2 regions of the Undibacterium sp. YM2 genome follow, and region 2 is predicted to be linked to the other one. Evidence: riboswitches for the same ligand, from Rfam matches in the RefSeq annotation. Region 2 holds a riboswitch; the other holds the start of a gene.
The links. A riboswitch is a leader RNA that binds a small molecule or an ion and turns the genes downstream of it on or off. The one in region 2 is predicted to bind thiamine pyrophosphate.
Positions count from the first base shown of each region.

Region 1 (8,950 bases), 1.8 Mb from region 2:
CCTAGCACATCAGCGCCAGCAGTTAAAGTAATTACACCGCCTGCAACAGTGATTGCAGCTCCAGTCGCTTCATCTGTCATTGCCACACCGGCATCTACCGCTACCGATAGCACTGCTGCCAGCGCACCTGCGTCCCAAAACAAGTAATCCCGTGAATTCTGATCTGACTGCCCCAGCCATACGTCGCCGCCTGATTTGCATGGTCTATGAGGCCATGCTGCTGTTTGGCATCGTTTTTGTCTCCGGCTTTATCTTTGATGTGATTACGCAAAGCAAACATGCCCTGACCTTGCGTCATGCCCGCCAGTTCTGGCTGTTTCTCGTTATCGGAGCTTATTTTGTGTTTTGCTGGAGCCGCAGTGGCCAAACTCTGGCCATGCAGACCTGGCGCATCAAGGTGGTCGATCTGGATGGCAGCAAACTCCCCGTAGTCAAGGCCATTGTGCGCTACTGCCTGGCATGGATGTGGTTTTTGCCCGCCATGGCGCTGGACTATCAACTTGGCTTAAAAGAGTGGCAAATGGCTGGCGTGGTCATCGCCGGCATGCTGGCCTGGGCATACACCGCCCGTTTCGACAAGCAGGGCCAGTTCTTGCATGACCGTCTGGCCAAGACCAGATTGATCCATATTCCCTCAGAAATTGAGCTGAAAGCACAGTCAGGAACCTGATACTCTTTTGATGTTGCGCTTTCAATGTTATTCTTATGAAATAAATTATCGAGAAGAATGACATGCAACACAAAGCTCCTCGTCGCACCAGGGAACGCATACTTGAGTTATCCCTGCGCCTTTTCAATGAATTCGGTGAACCCAATATCACCACAACTGTGATTGCTGAGGAAATGAATATTTCCCCGGGCAATCTGTATTATCATTTCCGCAACAAAGACGACATCGTCAATTCCATCTTTGTGCAGTTCGAGGCAGAGATCAACAAGAAGCTGGCTTTCCCTGAAGGGCGCAAAGCCAATATCCAGGATATCTGGACTTACCTTCACCTGACGTTTGAACTGGTCTGGCGTTATCGCTTTTTCTACCGCGACCTCAATGACCTGCTCTCCAGGAACCGCAAGTTGGAACTGAATTTCAAAGAGATACTAACGCACAAGATCAAGGTCGCGACCGAATTGTGCAATGGCTTGCGCGCCGATGGTGAATTTGAAGCCAGCGATATCGATATCGACGCCTTGGCGACCAATATGGTGGTAGTTGCAACTTACTGGCTGTCGTATGAATATGTCCGTAATCCGCGCAAATATACCGAACTGCAAACTATGTCAGAGTCGCTGGCACGTGGCTGTTATCAGGTGATTGTGCTGATCAGCCCTTACCTGCGCGGAGAAACCAAGAACGTCTTTGAGAAACTGTCGCAAGACTATTTGCGCAAGATCAATCCAGCATGAAGAATATTTGCGTCTATTGCGGCTCTTCGCCAGGCATTACGGCAGACTATGCCATTGCAGCACGCCAACTGGCTGCTGAACTGGTCAGGCAAAACCTTGGCCTGGTGTATGGCGGTGGCAATGTCGGCCTCATGGGCGTCATTGCAGATGAAGTCATGCGCCTGGGCGGCAGAGTCACGGGTGTCATCCCCAAAGCATTGATGGATAAAGAAGTTGGCCATACTGGCCTGAGCTCCCTGCATGTAGTTGCCAATATGCATGAACGCAAGGCCATGATGGCCGATTTGTCGGATGCCTTCATCGCCATGCCCGGCGGCATAGGCACACTCGAAGAATTATTTGAAGTGCTGACCTGGTCGCAACTGGGTTTTCATGAAAAGCCTGTTGGTTTATACAATATCAATGATTTTTACCAAAAACTGCATGATTTTCTCCTGCACACGGTAGAACAGGGCTTCTTGCGGCCTGGCCATCTGGACTTGCTGTATGTGGAAACCGACCCAGCCCAGCTCTTGCAGAAGTTTGCCAACTATCGCCCGGTGCACGTGAAAAAATGGCTGGAAGTCAAAGACCTTTGATTTCTCTGCATGCCTGAAGCTTTACTCAAGGGCCAAAACCGCATGGCAAGGCCAAAAGCAGAGTAAAATGCGGCTTCATCCGACTTTTCGTGTTTATTTCAAATTATGAAATTTTCCAAGCAATTCTCTTTGTACGAATCCGAAGCAACCAACTTCATCAAAGACTTGAAAAAAACCAATCCTGCACTGGAGCAAAGCCAGCGCGATGGCCGTGCCCTGCTGTGGGACAAGCAAGCGATAGATCTGGATACGCAAAAACGCAATCTCGAATCGCGTATTAACCAGCAAGCCTACGTGTATCAAAACAAAGGCTAAGGCTAATACAGCCTGCCCTGATACCCAGATCAATCCGGAAAGCTAGTGAGCGCCACAGCAGCGTTAACCCCAACCGATTTACCCTTGGTTGGCGCAACCGACAGCACGCCTGATGTTGTCGATGGTCTGGCATTTGCCAAGCTGTATGGTGAGCCGCTGTTCAAGCTGCCGACAGATCTGTACATCCCCCCGACGCGCTGGAAATATTCCTGGAGGCATTTGAAGGCCCGCTGGATTTGCTGCTGTACCTGATACGCAAGCAAAACTTCAATATCCTTGATATTCCAATGGCGCAAGTCACACTGCAGTATCTGCAGTACGTCGATCAGATACGCAAACACAATCTGGAACTGGCGGCCGAGTACCTGCTGATGGCGGCCATGCTCATCGAGATCAAATCCCGCATGCTGCTGCCCTCCAACAAGAGCACAGACAGCGAAGAAGCAGATGATCCGCGCGCCGAACTGGTACGCCGCCTGCTCGAATATGAACAGATGAAGCTGGCCGCTTACGATCTCAATGCCGTACCACAACTGGGCCGTGATTTTTTGCATGCCCAGGTGTTTGTCGAACAAAACACCGTGCTGCACTGGCCGCATGTCGATATCGCTGACCTGCAGTCTGCCTGGGCAGATGTATTGAAGCGCGCTACGCTTGTCACCCACCATAAGATCAGCCGCGAAGAACTGTCTGTGCGCGAACACATGACGGGTATCTTGCGCAAGCTGCAGTCATCCAAGTTTGTTGAATTTTCAGATTTGTTTGACGTCAGCCGTGGTGCGCCAGTGCTGGTCGTGAATTTTGTCGCCTTGCTTGAACTGGCCAAAGAAACCCTGATAGAAATCACCCAGGCTGAAGCCTTTGCGCCTATTTATGTGCGCCTGGCCTATTCGCCTGCCTGATGGCAAGAACAAAAACCATTCCTCACTAAAGAGCCGTAACATGAAAATCATTTCCTCCATTGAAGAATTGCGCGACCAGTTAAGTGGACAATTGCGTACTGCATTTGTACCCACCATGGGCAATTTGCATGAAGGGCATTTATCCCTGATGCGGCTGGCAAAAAAACATGGCGACCCTGTAGTCGCCTCGATTTTCGTGAACCGCCTGCAGTTTGGCCCGAATGAAGATTTCGACAAATACCCACGCACTTTCCAGGCTGACGTCGAGAAGCTGGAAAAAGAAGGCGTGTATGTCCTGTTTGCACCGACTGAAAAAGACCTGTATCCAGAACCGCAAGAATACCGCGTGCGCCCACCGGATGATCTGGGCAATATCCTCGAAGGTGAATTCCGCCCTGGATTTTTCACTGGTGTCACCACCGTTGTACTAAAGCTGTTCTCTTGCGTGCAGCCACGCGTTGCCGTCTTTGGTAAAAAAGATTATCAGCAGCTCATGATCGTGCGCAATATGAGCAAACAATTTGCCTTGCCGACAGAAATCATCGCCGCCGAAACTTTCAGGGCAGAAGATGGCCTGGCACTATCTTCGCGCAATATGTATCTGTCACCCGAAGAACGCGCCGAGGCACCTGCCTTGTATAAAGTCTTGAATGAAGTCGCAGCAGAAGTACGTGGCGGCCATCTGGATATGTTTGAACTCGAACGTCAGGCCATGGCAAAACTGGCGACACGCAACTGGAAACCGGATTACATCTCGATACGCAAACGCGCCGACTTGCAACCACCATCTGCTGGCGATCTCGCCCAGCAATCACCGCTGGTGGTAGTCGCTGCCGCCAAACTGGGTGGCACACGCCTGATCGACAATCTGGAAATTTGATGCGTCGTTTTCAATTGCTAACAGGCAGCCTTGCGCTTGCAGCCTGCCTGACTGGGAGTCTTGCATCAACCAGTTCGTATGCTGCCATCACGGTACTGGATGATGCACAACGCCCAGTCACGCTAGAAAAACCTGCGCAACGCGTCGTCAGCCTGGCACCGCATATCACTGAGATGCTGTTCGAGGCAGGCGCGGCAAATAACATCATCGCAGTGACTGATTACAGTGATTATCCCGAGGCTGCGAAAAAACTGCCATCGATAGGTAATATTTTTGCACTGGACCTGGAGCGTCTGCTCTCCCTCAAGCCAGATCTGGTCATCGTCTGGGGTACGGGTAATGCAAAAATCCTGGCCAATAAATTGCGCAGCAACCACATTACAGTGTTTGAAAGTGAGCCCCATAATTTTGAAATGGTGGCAACTTCGATAGAAAGACTGGCGACACTGGCTGGTACTGAAAGTACTGGTAAAGCCAATGCCCAAAAATTCAGGCAGCGTCTCGACAATCTGCGCAAGACTTATCAATTGCCAGCAGGGGCAGCGCCGGTCAGCGTGTATTATCAAATGATACGCAGGCCTTTAATGACCATCAATGACACGCATATGGTGTCTGACTCCATACGTCTGTGCGGAGGCAAAAATGTGTTTGGCCAGCTCAAAGAGTTAAGCTCCACCATCACCAATGAAGCAGTGCTGGCGGCGAACCCTGATGTCATCTTCAGCAGCGGTGAAAATATCGACAGCATGGCAGACTGGAAGCAATACCCGATACTGACAGCCGTAAAGAAAAACAACTTCTACACAGTCAAAGGTGACTGGCTGAACCGCGCGGGGCCACGCATACTCGATGGCACCGAAGCACTTTGTAAACATCTGGCCGCAGCAAGAAGCAAATAAGCGCTGGCAGCAAACAATTTCTATTCAAGCGATAATGTTTGTCTTGCTTGCTGCCGCAAGCCTTACAGATTGATTGCTACTCATGCGCCAAGGTATTTTGTTTGCAGGCTCCGCGTATTTCCTCTGGGGCCTGTTCCCTATTTATTTCAAGACCCTGCACGACGTCCCTGCGCTGGAAATCCTACTGAACCGCATGCTATGGTCATTGCTATTCCTGGTTGGTGTGCTGACCTGGCGCAAGCAATGGGCCTGGGTCAGCACAGCCGTCAGACAACCAAAACTGATAGGCGGCTTTGCACTTAGCGCCGTACTTTTATCGGCCAACTGGTTTGTGTATATCTGGGCTGTCAATCATGGTCATATCGTTGATGCCAGCCTGGGTTATTTCATCACGCCTCTCGTCAATATCCTCATAGGCTCAGTCTTGCTGCGTGAGAAACTGCGTCCAGGTCAATGGCTGTCAGTAGCGCTAGCTGCTGTTGGCGTCGCTTGGCTGACCATACAGACAGGCCATCTGCCATGGATAGGCCTGGTGCTGGCAGCAACTTTTGGCACTTACGGCTTGCTGCGCAAGACTTCTGCCCTGGGTGCACTGGAAGGCTTGTCATTGGAAACCGCCCTGCTCTTCCCATTTGCCTTTGGCTGGCTATGCTGGATGACTTTGCAAGGACAAAACAGCTTCGTCGCCAGCAGCGTGGACATCAAAATGCTGCTGCTCATCAGTGGCCCTATCACTGCCATTCCCTTATTATTGTTTGCTGCTGGCGCCAGGCGCATACCGATGACGACACTGGGATTACTGCAATACATCTCGCCGCTGGTGCAGTTATTGCTCGGTGTGTGGCTATATCATGAACCTTTCGACCACAATAAACTGGCGGGCTTTATCGCCATTTGGGCAGCGCTGTTTGTCTATTCGGCAGAAGGTTTGTGGCGCAATTTCCGCACTGTCAAAATAGAAGCAAAACAAGGCAGCTAAGCGCCAATTGCCGCAAAAAGGCTATATAAATGGTTTCGTGTTAAACTGCGGCCTACGCTAGGGGTCCTGGACATAATATTTCCGGGTGAGAGAGTCCCTTTTACCTGATCTGGATAATGCCAACGAAGGGAAGCGCAAAGTCCCGGTCCCTCCTGCTTCTTTGTTTGCTCCCGCGCTGCCATCCACAACGCATTAAAAGCAAACCAAGAGCACATCATGTCTCACTTTACTGTACGTCCACACTTTTTACGTCCTACCATCATTGCCTGCGCTATCGCCCAGGCTTGCCTGTTGCTGTCATCTGCGCATGCCCAAAGCAGCGCAGGAAACGACAAATCCCTGCCAGAAGTGACTATCACTGGCAGCAAAGGTACAGAAAACAAGGTAGAGCGCAGCAAAGTCACAGGTTTTATCGATGCGGCACTGTTGGATACGCCTAACTCAGTCAATGCCTTCAGCACGGCACAGATGCAAGACCTGCGCATACGCCAGACTACGGATGCGATGAAATATGACGCCAGTGTCAATGATGCGTATAACGCCATTGGTTATGCCGAGCAATTCTCCATACGTGGTTTTGCCTTGGATAATTCCAGCAGCTACCGCAAGGACGGCTTTGCCATTCCCGGTGACGCTTCCATTCCATTGGAAAATAAAGAGCGTGTAGAAATACTCAAGGGAATAGCTGGCTTCCAGGCTGGCTTTGGCACGCCAGGTGGCATCATCAATTATGTGACCAAGCGCCCTGCCAGCTATGCCGTTCGCTCTGCCACATTTGAAATCAGCGAGCGTGGCACTGTATATGGCGCAGCGGACATCAGTGACAATTCCAGCGACAAGCAATTTGGCTTCCGCATCAATGCAGCGGGCGAGCGCCTACGCTCTTATGTCAAAGGGGCTGACGGTAACCGCCAGTTCGTTTCTGCTGCATTTGACTGGCACATCACACCACAAGCCCTGTTGCAAATCGATGCTGACTACCAGCACAAATCGCAATTGTCGGTACCAGGTTTTCAATTATTCAATGGCACTGATTTACCACGTGGCATCCCTGCTGACCTGATGCTCAATGCTCAGCCGTGGGCAAGACCGGTAGATACCCGCAACAGCAATCTTGGCCTGCGTTTTGAATATCAGATCAATGCTGACTGGCGCGCCAGTATCTCAGCCAACAAGCATGAATTCAAGCGCGATGACTACACCGCCTTCCCTTATGGCTGTGGTGCAGCCAATTTGTATCCGGGCTATTGCGCGAATGGTGACTATGATGTGTATGATTATCAAAGCGTGAATGAATCCAAATCGCTGTGGGGCACTCAAGCCCTGCTGAATGGCAAATTCAATCTGGGCGGCATGCAGCACGAGCTGGCTGTTGGCCTCAGCAATTCACAGCGTAAAGATTATTTTGGTGATTATGTGTATGACTATGCGGGCAGCAGCAATTTGTTCCGTCCTGTCAGCGTAATGCCATCTGCAAATAAAACCGGCCCGGTTTTGTTGCGCCGTACTGACAAGGAATGGTCCGCATTTGTACAGGACATTATCAGTCTGCAAAACAATCTGAAACTGCATCTGGGTCTGCGTCATCTGAACATCTCGCGCACCCAGCTTGATAATCCTGGCTATGACCAGAACAAGTTCCTGTCGACGGCTGCGCTGGTTTTCAAACCAGTACAGCAAGTTTCTGTGTACGGTAGTTTTGCCCAGGGACTGGAACATGGCGGCATCGCGCCATTCGGCACCAGCAATGCCAGCCAGATGCTGACCCCTGGCAAATCCACGCAAATTGAATTTGGTGTGAAGGCCGATGTGCAACGTGACCTGAGCCTGTCTGCAGCCATCTTCCGCATCAAGAAGCCGCTGGAATATACCAATAGCAGCAATACCTATGTCAGCAATGGTGAAGCCCTGCATACTGGCCTGGAGCTCTCTGCCCAGGGCAAGCTGACATCGCAACTGAATCTGGGTGCAAGCATCACTGCACTGGACGCCAAACAGCAAAACACCGGCATCATCAGCCTTGATGACAAGCGCGTCATGAATGTGCCGCGTTTCAAATCGACAGTCTATGCAGATTATGCGATAGCTGAAGTCAAAGGTTTGAATGTGAATGCGAGCTGGCAATATGCGAGCAGCAAGGCCTTCAGCCCGGACAATAGCGTTACAGTGCCTGGCTATCACGTTGTCAACCTAGGGGCCCGCTATGCGACGCAAATCGGCAATACGGCCACTACCCTGCGCTTTAATATCGATAATGCACTGGACAAGTTTTACTGGCGTGATGTGACGCAATCACTGGGTGGTTATTTATTCCCTGGGGCGCCGCGCACGTATAAAGTGTCAGCGCAATTTGATTTCTGATACTGCCCGATCCATTCAAAAAGCGATGCCAGTTTATCTCGCATCGCTTTTTTATTGCCTGCAGTACTGCTATTTAATACTTTTCAGTCTATCCGTGGCATTAGATAGAGAATATGTCATCCTTATAGCTCGCATTCAGACAAACCTATGGGTAAGGACATGATGAATACCTTCAAGTATATTTTTGTGATCGCAGGCAGTCTGCTCGCCAGTCTTGCAAGTGCGGAAGAAGTATTGAAATGCCGCGCCAATTTCCCTGATTTTGGGAATGGCAAGCACCAGTTTGAAATACAGATAGACAAACTGGCAGACGGCAAACTCGCAGGGGAAATCGACGGCAAACCCGCCAATCAGGATATCAAAATGAAAGAGTATTTGATATCACCTGCACTGGACTATGAGACAGATCCGTACTCAGCCGCTTTTGGCAAGCTCAATGAAGCAGAGACCGCTCTCATTCATATCCATAAATTGCAACAAGACCCCTATGCCGGACAAAAACCGCTGGTTTCATTCCCATTAAAGGAAGTGAGCAAGGTGCATTATTACGATATGGTCGGTGGTGCAGGCAGTAAAGCCAACAAATTTGGTGGCACGATACTTTTCGAGGCCTATAACAAATCAGGCAAGCG
Region 1 covers NZ_AP018441.1:3,425,099-3,434,048, forward strand. The annotation lists gene UNDYM_RS15475 (DUF3106 domain-containing protein) at 1-147, shown strand, start outside; gene UNDYM_RS15480 (RDD family protein) at 152-670, shown strand; gene UNDYM_RS15485 (TetR/AcrR family transcriptional regulator) at 733-1,404, shown strand; gene UNDYM_RS15490 (TIGR00730 family Rossman fold protein) at 1,401-1,982, shown strand; gene UNDYM_RS15495 (DUF3460 family protein) at 2,088-2,297, shown strand; partial or broken gene UNDYM_RS15500 (ScpA family protein) at 2,343-3,199, shown strand; gene panC (pantoate--beta-alanine ligase) at 3,240-4,079, shown strand; gene UNDYM_RS15510 (cobalamin-binding protein) at 4,079-4,978, shown strand; gene rarD (EamA family transporter RarD) at 5,061-5,957, shown strand; TPP riboswitch at 6,007-6,105, shown strand; gene UNDYM_RS15520 (TonB-dependent siderophore receptor) at 6,174-8,318, shown strand; gene UNDYM_RS15525 (hypothetical protein) at 8,481-8,950, shown strand, end outside.
Region 1: another riboswitch for thiamine pyrophosphate. It lies ahead of UNDYM_RS15520 (TonB-dependent siderophore receptor); the one in region 2 lies ahead of thiC (phosphomethylpyrimidine synthase ThiC).

Region 2 (8,950 bases):
ATAGACCTCCGCTTCAGCGTGCTGTCCGCCATCAACTTCAATCACTAAACACTTTTCCAGGCACACAAAATCCAGTACGAAATGTTGATATGGATATTGCCGTCTGAATTTCACACCAAACTGCTCACCACGCAAGCCTTGCCATAATTTTTTCTCGGCATCGGTCATATTTTTACGTAAGACTTTTGCTGTTTTGATTAAGGTTTCATTGGCAAAGTTTTTCATATTTCAGATCGGCGCAAATTAACTGTATCCCCTCCCCTTCAAGGGGAGGGTTAGGATGGGGATGGGGTTCCATCGCAAATAATGTAAGGATTTTACGACCGAAACCCATCCCAATCCCGACCATCCACCGCACCGCTTGCAAGCGGCTTAGAAATTTGTGGTGCAAAGCATGCTTTGCGAATTCCCACAAATCTCCCCTTGAATGGGAAGGAGCTAAAAACTCATCCACCGCCAATCGCCCTCACCACATCAACCTTGTCATCGACCCGCAACTGATGCTCTGCCCACTGCGACCGCGGAATAATCTGCCGATTCACTGCCACCGCAATCGCCTGCTGTGACAGATTCAATTCAGCGATCAAATCGGTCAGCAGCGGACTCGCCAGTTGCCGCTTCTCTCCATTGAGCTGTATCTCCACCATGACTATTGCTTCTTGTAGATTTCCGCGCCGGATTTGATGAACTCAACTGCCTTGACTTCCATGCCCTGCTTCAAGGCCTGGATTTCGCTGATACCTTGTGCATTGGCATAGTCGCGCACTTCCTGCGTGATTTTCATCGAGCAGAAATGCGGGCCGCACATGGAGCAGAAGTGGGCGACCTTGGCAGAATCCTTGGGCAATGTCTCGTCATGGAATTCACGCGCCTTGTCGGGGTCGAGGCCGATGTTGAACTGGTCTTCCCAGCGGAATTCAAAGCGGGCCTTGGACAAGGCATTGTCACGTATCTGCGCACCGGGATGGCCTTTTGCCAGATCAGCGGCATGGGCAGCAATCTTGTAGGTGATGATGCCGTCCTTGACATCGACCTTGTTAGGCAAACCCAGATGTTCTTTCGGTGTCACATAGCACAGCATGGCAGTGCCATACCAGCCTATCTGGGCTGCACCTATGCCGGAGGTGATGTGGTCGTAACCAGGGGCGATGTCTGTCGTCAAAGGGCCCAGAGTATAGAAAGGCGCTTCATGGCATTGCTCAAGTTGCAGGTCCATGTTCTCTTTGATGAGGTGCATGGGCACGTGGCCGGGGCCTTCTATCATGACTTGTACATCATGCTTCCAGGCGATCTGAGTCAGCTCGCCCAGGGTTTTCAATTCACCCAGCTGCGCTTCATCATTCGCATCATAGATGGAACCCGGACGCAGACCATCGCCAAGGCTGAAGGACACGTCATAGGCTTTCATTATTTCGCAAATGTCTTCGAAATGCTCGTACAAGAAGCTTTCTTTATGATGCGCCAGACACCATTTCGCCATGATGGAACCACCACGTGACACGATGCCGGTCAAACGCTTGGCGGTCATCGGCACATATTGCAGGCGCACGCCAGCATGGATGGTGAAGTAATCGACGCCTTGCTCAGCTTGCTCAATCAGCGTATCGCGGAAGATTTCCCAGGTCAGGTCTTCTGCCTTGCCATTCACTTTTTCCAGTGCCTGATAGATGGGCACAGTACCAATAGGCACGGGTGAATTACGGATAATCCATTCACGGGTTTCGTGGATATGCTTGCCGGTGGAAAGGTCCATGACATTGTCGCCACCCCAGCGTATTGCCCAGGTCATTTTTTCGACTTCTTCACCTATGGAAGAAGTGACTGCAGAATTGCCGATATTGGCATTGATCTTGACCATGAAATTACGGCCTATGATCATGGGCTCAATTTCAGGATGATTGATATTCGCAGGAATAATCGCACGGCCACGGGCGATTTCTGAACGCACGAATTCTGGCGTGATTTCTGCGGGAATTGAAGCGCCAAAAGACTGGCCAGGATGCTGGCGGCCCATGACTTCTGCCAGCTTGCTGCCCATGGGGCCAGAGGCTTTCAGGTTTTCCAGATATTCTTTCCTGCGCAGGTTTTCGCGGATAGAGACAAATTCCATTTCCGGCGTGATGATGCCCTGGCGCGCATAGTGCATTTGCGAGACATTCTTGCCTGCCAGTGCACGGCGCGGCAGGCGCTTGAGGTTGAAGCGCAGCTCAGCCAGTTTGGGATCATGCAGGCGGGCGATACCGTATTCCGATGTCGGGCCTGCCAGTTCTTCAGTGTCATTGCGCTCGGCTATCCAGGCACCGCGTACGGATGCCAGGCCAGAGCGGATATCGATTTTTACTTCAGGATCGGTGTAAGGGCCGGAAGTATCGTAGACATAGATGGGCGGATTTTTTTCCGAACCAAACATGGCCGGTGTATCAGACTGCGTAATTTCGCGCATGGGTACGCGGATATCAGGGCGACTACCCTGTACATAGGTCTTGCGGGAATTCGGCAGTGGCTGTATGGCTGCCTCGTCTACCGTGGCGGTAGCGGACAAGAATTGCGGGTTGGCGTTCATTTTGGCTCCTTTGCTTTGTTGGCATGGAGCCAGCAAAGGAGTTTCCAAAACAGGTGCGCACAGATAAATACAGAACACAGGCGGCACAAACTTCGGCAGCTTCCCTTCGCTGGCATTATCCAGATCAGGTTCGAGGGTATTTCTCACCCGCCAACAAAGTTGATGGCAGGACCCCTAGCATTTTTTCTTCGGGTTCTGAATTAAATCCAGAACCACGACGACGGCAGATTATACGACTTTTTTAAACTCAGGTGCTTTATTTGATGGCGCTGGCGAGTTCTTCATCAGACACTGTTGTTGGTGCAGCAAGATTGCCTTCTGGCAGTTTCACCGGCCCATGCACCTCTATCAACTCGACCATACCAGCCTTGATCGCCGCCGACAAATCATGATCGAGTACCGGCAAGGCTTCTTCATAAGCGATCAATAATCTGTTGACGCCATAGGCGCGGTTGCGGCCATTGACCTTGCCCAGGTACAAGGCCATGTCGGCAATCTGCAAGGCTTTTTCCCAATTGCAGATGGCTTCTGGCAAACCAGAAAACGGCAGGCTGATGAAACCGGCGGTGATGGTAACAGGAACACTGGCACCATCAGCCTGGATGTTTTCTTCACCTATGCTGCGCAAGATACGTTCAACCAGGCCCTTGAGTTGTGCGGGGTTCGAGCGTGGTGAATAAATCAGAAATTCTTCGCCCCCCAGCGCAACACCATGTCACTGTCACGCACGGTACTGCGCAAACGGCGTGCCACTTCTATCAATACCGCGTCACCAGTGGCATGGCCAAAGCTGTCATTGATATTTTTGAAGTGATCGATATCCATGAGTATCAGGCAATCAGGGTTATCGATCGCATCTTCACGCCTTTCCCCCTCAGGCAAGATGGCCCTGCCCTTCATCATATCGACAAAAGAGCGACGGTTATACAAACCTGTGAGGGGATCACGCACCGCATGGAATTCGAGTTGTTCGTTGACTTCACGCAGTTTTTCATTGGTCTTGCGAACTCGCCGGTACAGAAAGAAAACCACCATCCCCGCCATCACCATGATGACTGCCGCCAGCATCAGCACCAGCTGTTGCAACTGACGGTTTTTGATATCGGCATCCTTGAGCTGGTTTTCACGCGCCAGCAATTCAATTTGTTTTTGCCTTTGCTGGGCATTGAATTGCTCTTGCAAAGTGGCTACAGCACGCGCCCGGTCAGAGCGGAATAATTCATCGCTGAGTTTTTGTTGCTCGCGCACCGTCGCCAGTGCCTCTTTATACATATCGGCGGCTTCATACATATTGCCGATTTCACTGAGCAGGTTTTCCACATCCGACTTGGAGCCGGTTTCCATGAAAAACTTCTTGGCTTCATTGATGTAGCCTATGCCCTGGGCGAATTTCTTTTGCCCTGCCAGTGCAAAGCCGATATTCGCCTTGGCGATGGCCATCGCAAAAGGATCATTCACCGCCTGGGCTTTTTCCAGTGAAAAACGGGCGGCGCGTTCAGCCTCGGTAAATTTGCGCACATGCAGGTAATAATCGGCAATATTGCCGAGTGCCGTGGCGGCTACGGCAGGCATGCCGGCATCGGTGGCTATCTGCAAGACGGTCTTGTAGGCCTCCAGCGCTTCATCATGACGACCCAGGTCTATCAGTGCCAGGCCACGTGTCATTTGCAGCGAAGAAGTGATTTTGGGCGAGTCTATGCCGGGCAACATCGCCAGGGCTTCGTTGGTGGTTTCCAGCGCCTTTTCTGCATTATGCATATTCAGGTAGAGCCTGGCGATGGATTCCATGCGGTACAGTTTTGCCTGGGCCCTGCGGCGCGGTATCTGGTCTGCGAGTTTCAGGGCTTCAAGAAAATAGGGCAGGGATTTATCAAAATTCCCTATCGCCAGTTGCACCATGCCAAAGGCGATATTCAGGCGCATCTGCACTTCAGCATTTTTTGAATCACGCAGGCTTTGCTGTATATCATTGAGTTTCACCAGCGCCATGGCGAATTTGCCCTGATCCAGCATCTGAAAGGCTTCGCCTATCAGCGCCATATTGATCATGTCATTGTCTTTTTGTGCTCTTGCCAGTTGCAGCAACTCTGCGTTGGCAGCATCAGCCTCCTTGATTTTGCCTGCGTCATACAAGATACCTATCAATGTCTTCAAGACTTCGGCACGCAAGGCGTAATTGGCATCTTTGCCCAATTTCTCCTTGTATTCCTGCAACTGTTTAAGGGCTGCAGTATTGTCGCGATCAGACAAGGAATGTATTGCTTCTATCTCAGAAAAATCAGGCCTGGTCTGGGCATATGCAGTACTGTTCATGCATAGCAAGGCAATAACCAGCAAACCCGGCATCAGCCTGGTTTGCCATTTAGGTAGTTGAAGCTGCGACATGCAAGCCCTCATTGTTCTGTCCGTGTCTCTGTTCAATTTTTTTATCAGGCTGGCGCTATTCTGCCCCGCTTTTATTTACCTGTCTGGTCCAGGAATACGCTGCCCACTTGCGACAATATTTCATCTTCCAGTTGCTGCGCCGGTATAGGTTTGCTCAGGTAAAAACCTTGCAGGATATCGCAGGACTGGGTGCGTAAAAACTCCAGTTGTTCGCGGGTTTCTACCCCTTCTGCCACCACTTCCAGCCTAAGGCTATGTGCCAGCGCGATGATGCCGGTGACGATGGCGGCATCGTCGGCGTCACCAGGAACGTCACGCACGAAGGACCTGTCTATCTTGATGATATCCACTGGGAAGCGTTTAAGATAAGACAAAGATGAATAGCCAGTGCCAAAGTCATCAATGGTCAGCCTGACACCCAGGCTGCGCAAACGGTCCAGTATCGCCAGGGTATCCTGTGCATGTTCCATCAGCGTGCTTTCGGTGATTTCCAGTTCCAGCATTTTCGCTGGCAAGCCGGTATCAAACAAAACCTGCTCCACGGTATTGGCAAAATCTTTTTGCAGTAACTGACTGACAGAAAGGTTCACGGCAACCCGCAGATGCCCCATGCCCTTGTCCATCCAGTTGCGCATCTGGGCGCAGGCGGTGCGCAGCACCCATTCGCCGAGTGCGATGATGAGGCCGGTTTCTTCTGCCATGGGGATAAATTCCAATGGCGACACCATGCCACGGGTAGGATGGAACCAGCGCACCAGTGCCTCGGCACCGATAATCTCGCCATTGTCCATGCGTGCCTGGGGCTGGTAAAACACCGCCAGTTCATTACGCTCCAATGCGCGGCGCAGGTCGTTCTCCAGACGTACCCGTTCAGAAATCGAATGTTCCATCGCTGCTTCAAAAAACTGGAAGTCAGTATTGGTTTTCTTGGCGCGGTACATGGCTGTGTCTGCATGTTTGACCAGGGTGCCTACGTCCATGCCATCGCTGGGATAGACAGAAATACCTATGCTGGCGGTCACAAAAATATCATGGCTATCAATCTGGAAAGGCTTGGCCAGGGTGCGGCAAATATTTTGCGCCGCCGATGCGGCAGCAGCTGGGTCTGCCAGTTCACTGAGTATCACAGTGAACTCATCGCCACCCAGGCGTGCCACGCAATCGGCATTGCGCACGCTGCGGCGTATGCGCTGGGCAACGGCAATCAGCAGGCGGTCACCGACATCGTGGCCTAGCGTGTCATTGACGTTCTTGAACCTGTCCAGGTCAAGGAAAAGTATTGCCACCGACTCGACATTTTCCTTGGCCATGGCCAGCCTGCGCCCCAGTTGATCGAGGAATTGCGTGCGGTTGGGCAAGCCAGTCAGCACATCGTTGAAGGCCAGGTGACGTATGCGTTTTTCAGCCTGGTTGGCTTCTATGATACGGCGCACGCGTTGCGACAGCACGGCAAAATGGATGGGTTTGGGAATGTAGTCGCAGGCACCGGCAGCAAAAGCTCTCTCCACCGAAGTATTGTCTTCCAGCGCAGTAATCATCAACACCGGTATGCTGCGGCCACGCGGCATTTCCTGTATCAGGCTGCAAGCGGTAAAACCGTCCATGACAGGCATGACGGCATCCATGAGAATGACATCGGGACGCATGCGCTTGAGCATCAGCAGGGCTTGTGAGCCATCTGCCGCCTCTTCCACCTTGAAGCCATCTCTTTGCAGGGTATGACGCAGCGTGCTGCGGGTGCTACGGTCATCATCGACCACGAGCACTTTGGCAACATGCCGGCCGGGGCTGACTGCTTCATGGCCTTCCAGGAATACCTCATTGCTCAGTTCATACGCCACGGCTTCGTAGGCCTGATGCAGGCTGCTCAGCAGCGGCGGGATTTCTGACAAATGTCTTTCCAGCGCCAGTTGTTCAACTTCCTTGGCAAACTGCAAAAGATTGCTGGCCCCCAGGTTACCACTGCTGCCTTTGATGGAATGTGCCATGGCGCGCACCATTTCAGCATCGCCTTGCTGCAAGCCATGGTTCAATTGTTCCAGATAGACAGGAGTATCTTCCAGGAACAGGGATACTGTCTGCTGCAAACCTGGCCCCAGGATATCGCGCAACTTGTCAAACACCGCGCGGTCAAGTGGCTGACCATCAAGCGGCTGCAATTGTCCATCTGAAGGCAAGGCACGTCCTGCCGCACCGCCATGGGTAAGCCAGCGTTCCAGCTTCTGGCGCAACTCCACCAGGGTGATAGGTTTGGCCAGATAATCATCCATGCCTATCGCCAGGCATTTTTCTGCATCGCCTCGCTGGGTATTGGCCGTCATCGCCACGATAGGAGTGCGCCTGCCCAGACCATCTTCATAATTGCGTATCCTGACGGTGGCTTCATAGCCATCCATTTCCGGCATGCTGCAATCCATGAGTATCAGGTCATAGCGGTTGCGGCGTGCAGCTTCGACTGCTTCCTTGCCATTTCCGGCAAATTCGCAATGGCAGGCGGACAGTGACAGCATGCCCGCTGCCACCATCTGGTTGGTGCGATTGTCTTCAACCACCAGCACGCGCCACTCCACCTGGCCACCCTGTGCAGGGTGACGCGCCACTTCCATGTCCCTGACAGGCATGGGGACGGGCGGCCTGACTATATTTGCCGTGGCTGGTGCCTGCGATTGGCTTTCAGTCAGCAACAAATGCCGCAAGGCTTGCAACATTTTTTCTATATGCACAGGCTTGCTCAGGCAAATTTCTGCTGCCGTGGAGTTGATATCTCCCGCACAGCCATTCCTGTCCAGTGCCAGAGTGTGAATGCCGCTATAACGATGATCGTTGCGCAGACGGCGCGCGAGTTCCACGCCGTCATCATCCGTGCTGTCGACATCCATGATGACCAGGGAATGAGGAGCACCTTCTTTGGCGGCCCTGTCCAGTAAGCTCAGTGCTTGCATGCCACTGGCTACTGCATGACATGCCATGCCATGACGGGAAAGTTGCTGCAGCAAAAAGCTGCGCACGATCTCACTGGGATCAACGATGAGTATGCGCTCGCCCTGCAAGTCGGTGCTGGCCTGGGCTGGCCTGTCATTGTTGCTGATGCTACTGGTGCTAATAGTGCTGCTGGCCCTGCATTGCATGCTGAAGTAAAAATTGCTGCCTTGCCCCGGTACGCTGCTGACGCCGATTTCACCATGCAGAAGTGCCACCAGTTGTTTGCAGATAGCCAGGCCCAGGCCGGTACCACCATATTTGCGTGTCGTTGAGCGGTCTGCCTGGGCGAAGGATTCAAACACATTGGCGACGGCATCAGCCGACATCCCTATACCGGTATCGCTGACATCAAAACGCAAGCTCATCGGGGCAGCAGGGTCGGCCTGGTCGCGGTGCTGGCTCAATACCACCCGCACCGCTATTTCACCATGCTCGGTAAACTTGACAGCATTACCTATGAGGTTCATGAGTATCTGGCGCAAACGCAAGGGATCGCTCTTGATGCGCAGAGGAACATCATCGGCGACCAGGTAGGCCAGTTCCAGACCTTTTTGCTGGGCAGACTTGGACAACAACTCCAGCACCTCAGCCACCAGTTTATTCAAATCAAATTCGATTTCTTCGACCTCGACCTTGCCCGCTTCCATCTTGGAAAAATCCAGGATGTCATTGATGAGCTCGATCAGGGACTGGGAAGAATTCCAGGCCACATCCACGCATTCGCGCTGGCTGCGGGTAAGACGCATTTCCTTGAGCATGTCGAGCATGCCAACCACGCCATTCAAAGGGGTGCGCACTTCATGGCTGACGGTGGCAGCAAATTGTGCCTTCATGACGGCGGTATGCAGGGCCTGGTCACGTGATTGCTTGAGTTCAGCTTCACGCTCTTCCAGCACTGCCATCATCTGGTTGAAGGCATGCGCCATTTCCATGATGTCTTTTGAGCCTTGCGGTGTCGCGCGCATGCCGGACTCGCCGGCTTCTGCCCTGCCCATGAGAGCAGACAAATGATTCAGCGGG
Region 2 covers NZ_AP018441.1:5,213,625-5,222,574, forward strand. The annotation lists gene UNDYM_RS23905 (endonuclease domain-containing protein) at 1-225, opposite strand, end outside; gene thiS (sulfur carrier protein ThiS) at 447-647, opposite strand; gene thiC (phosphomethylpyrimidine synthase ThiC) at 650-2,563, opposite strand; TPP riboswitch at 2,648-2,749, opposite strand; partial or broken gene UNDYM_RS23925 (diguanylate cyclase) at 2,820-4,960, opposite strand; gene UNDYM_RS23930 (EAL domain-containing protein) at 5,020-8,950, opposite strand, start outside.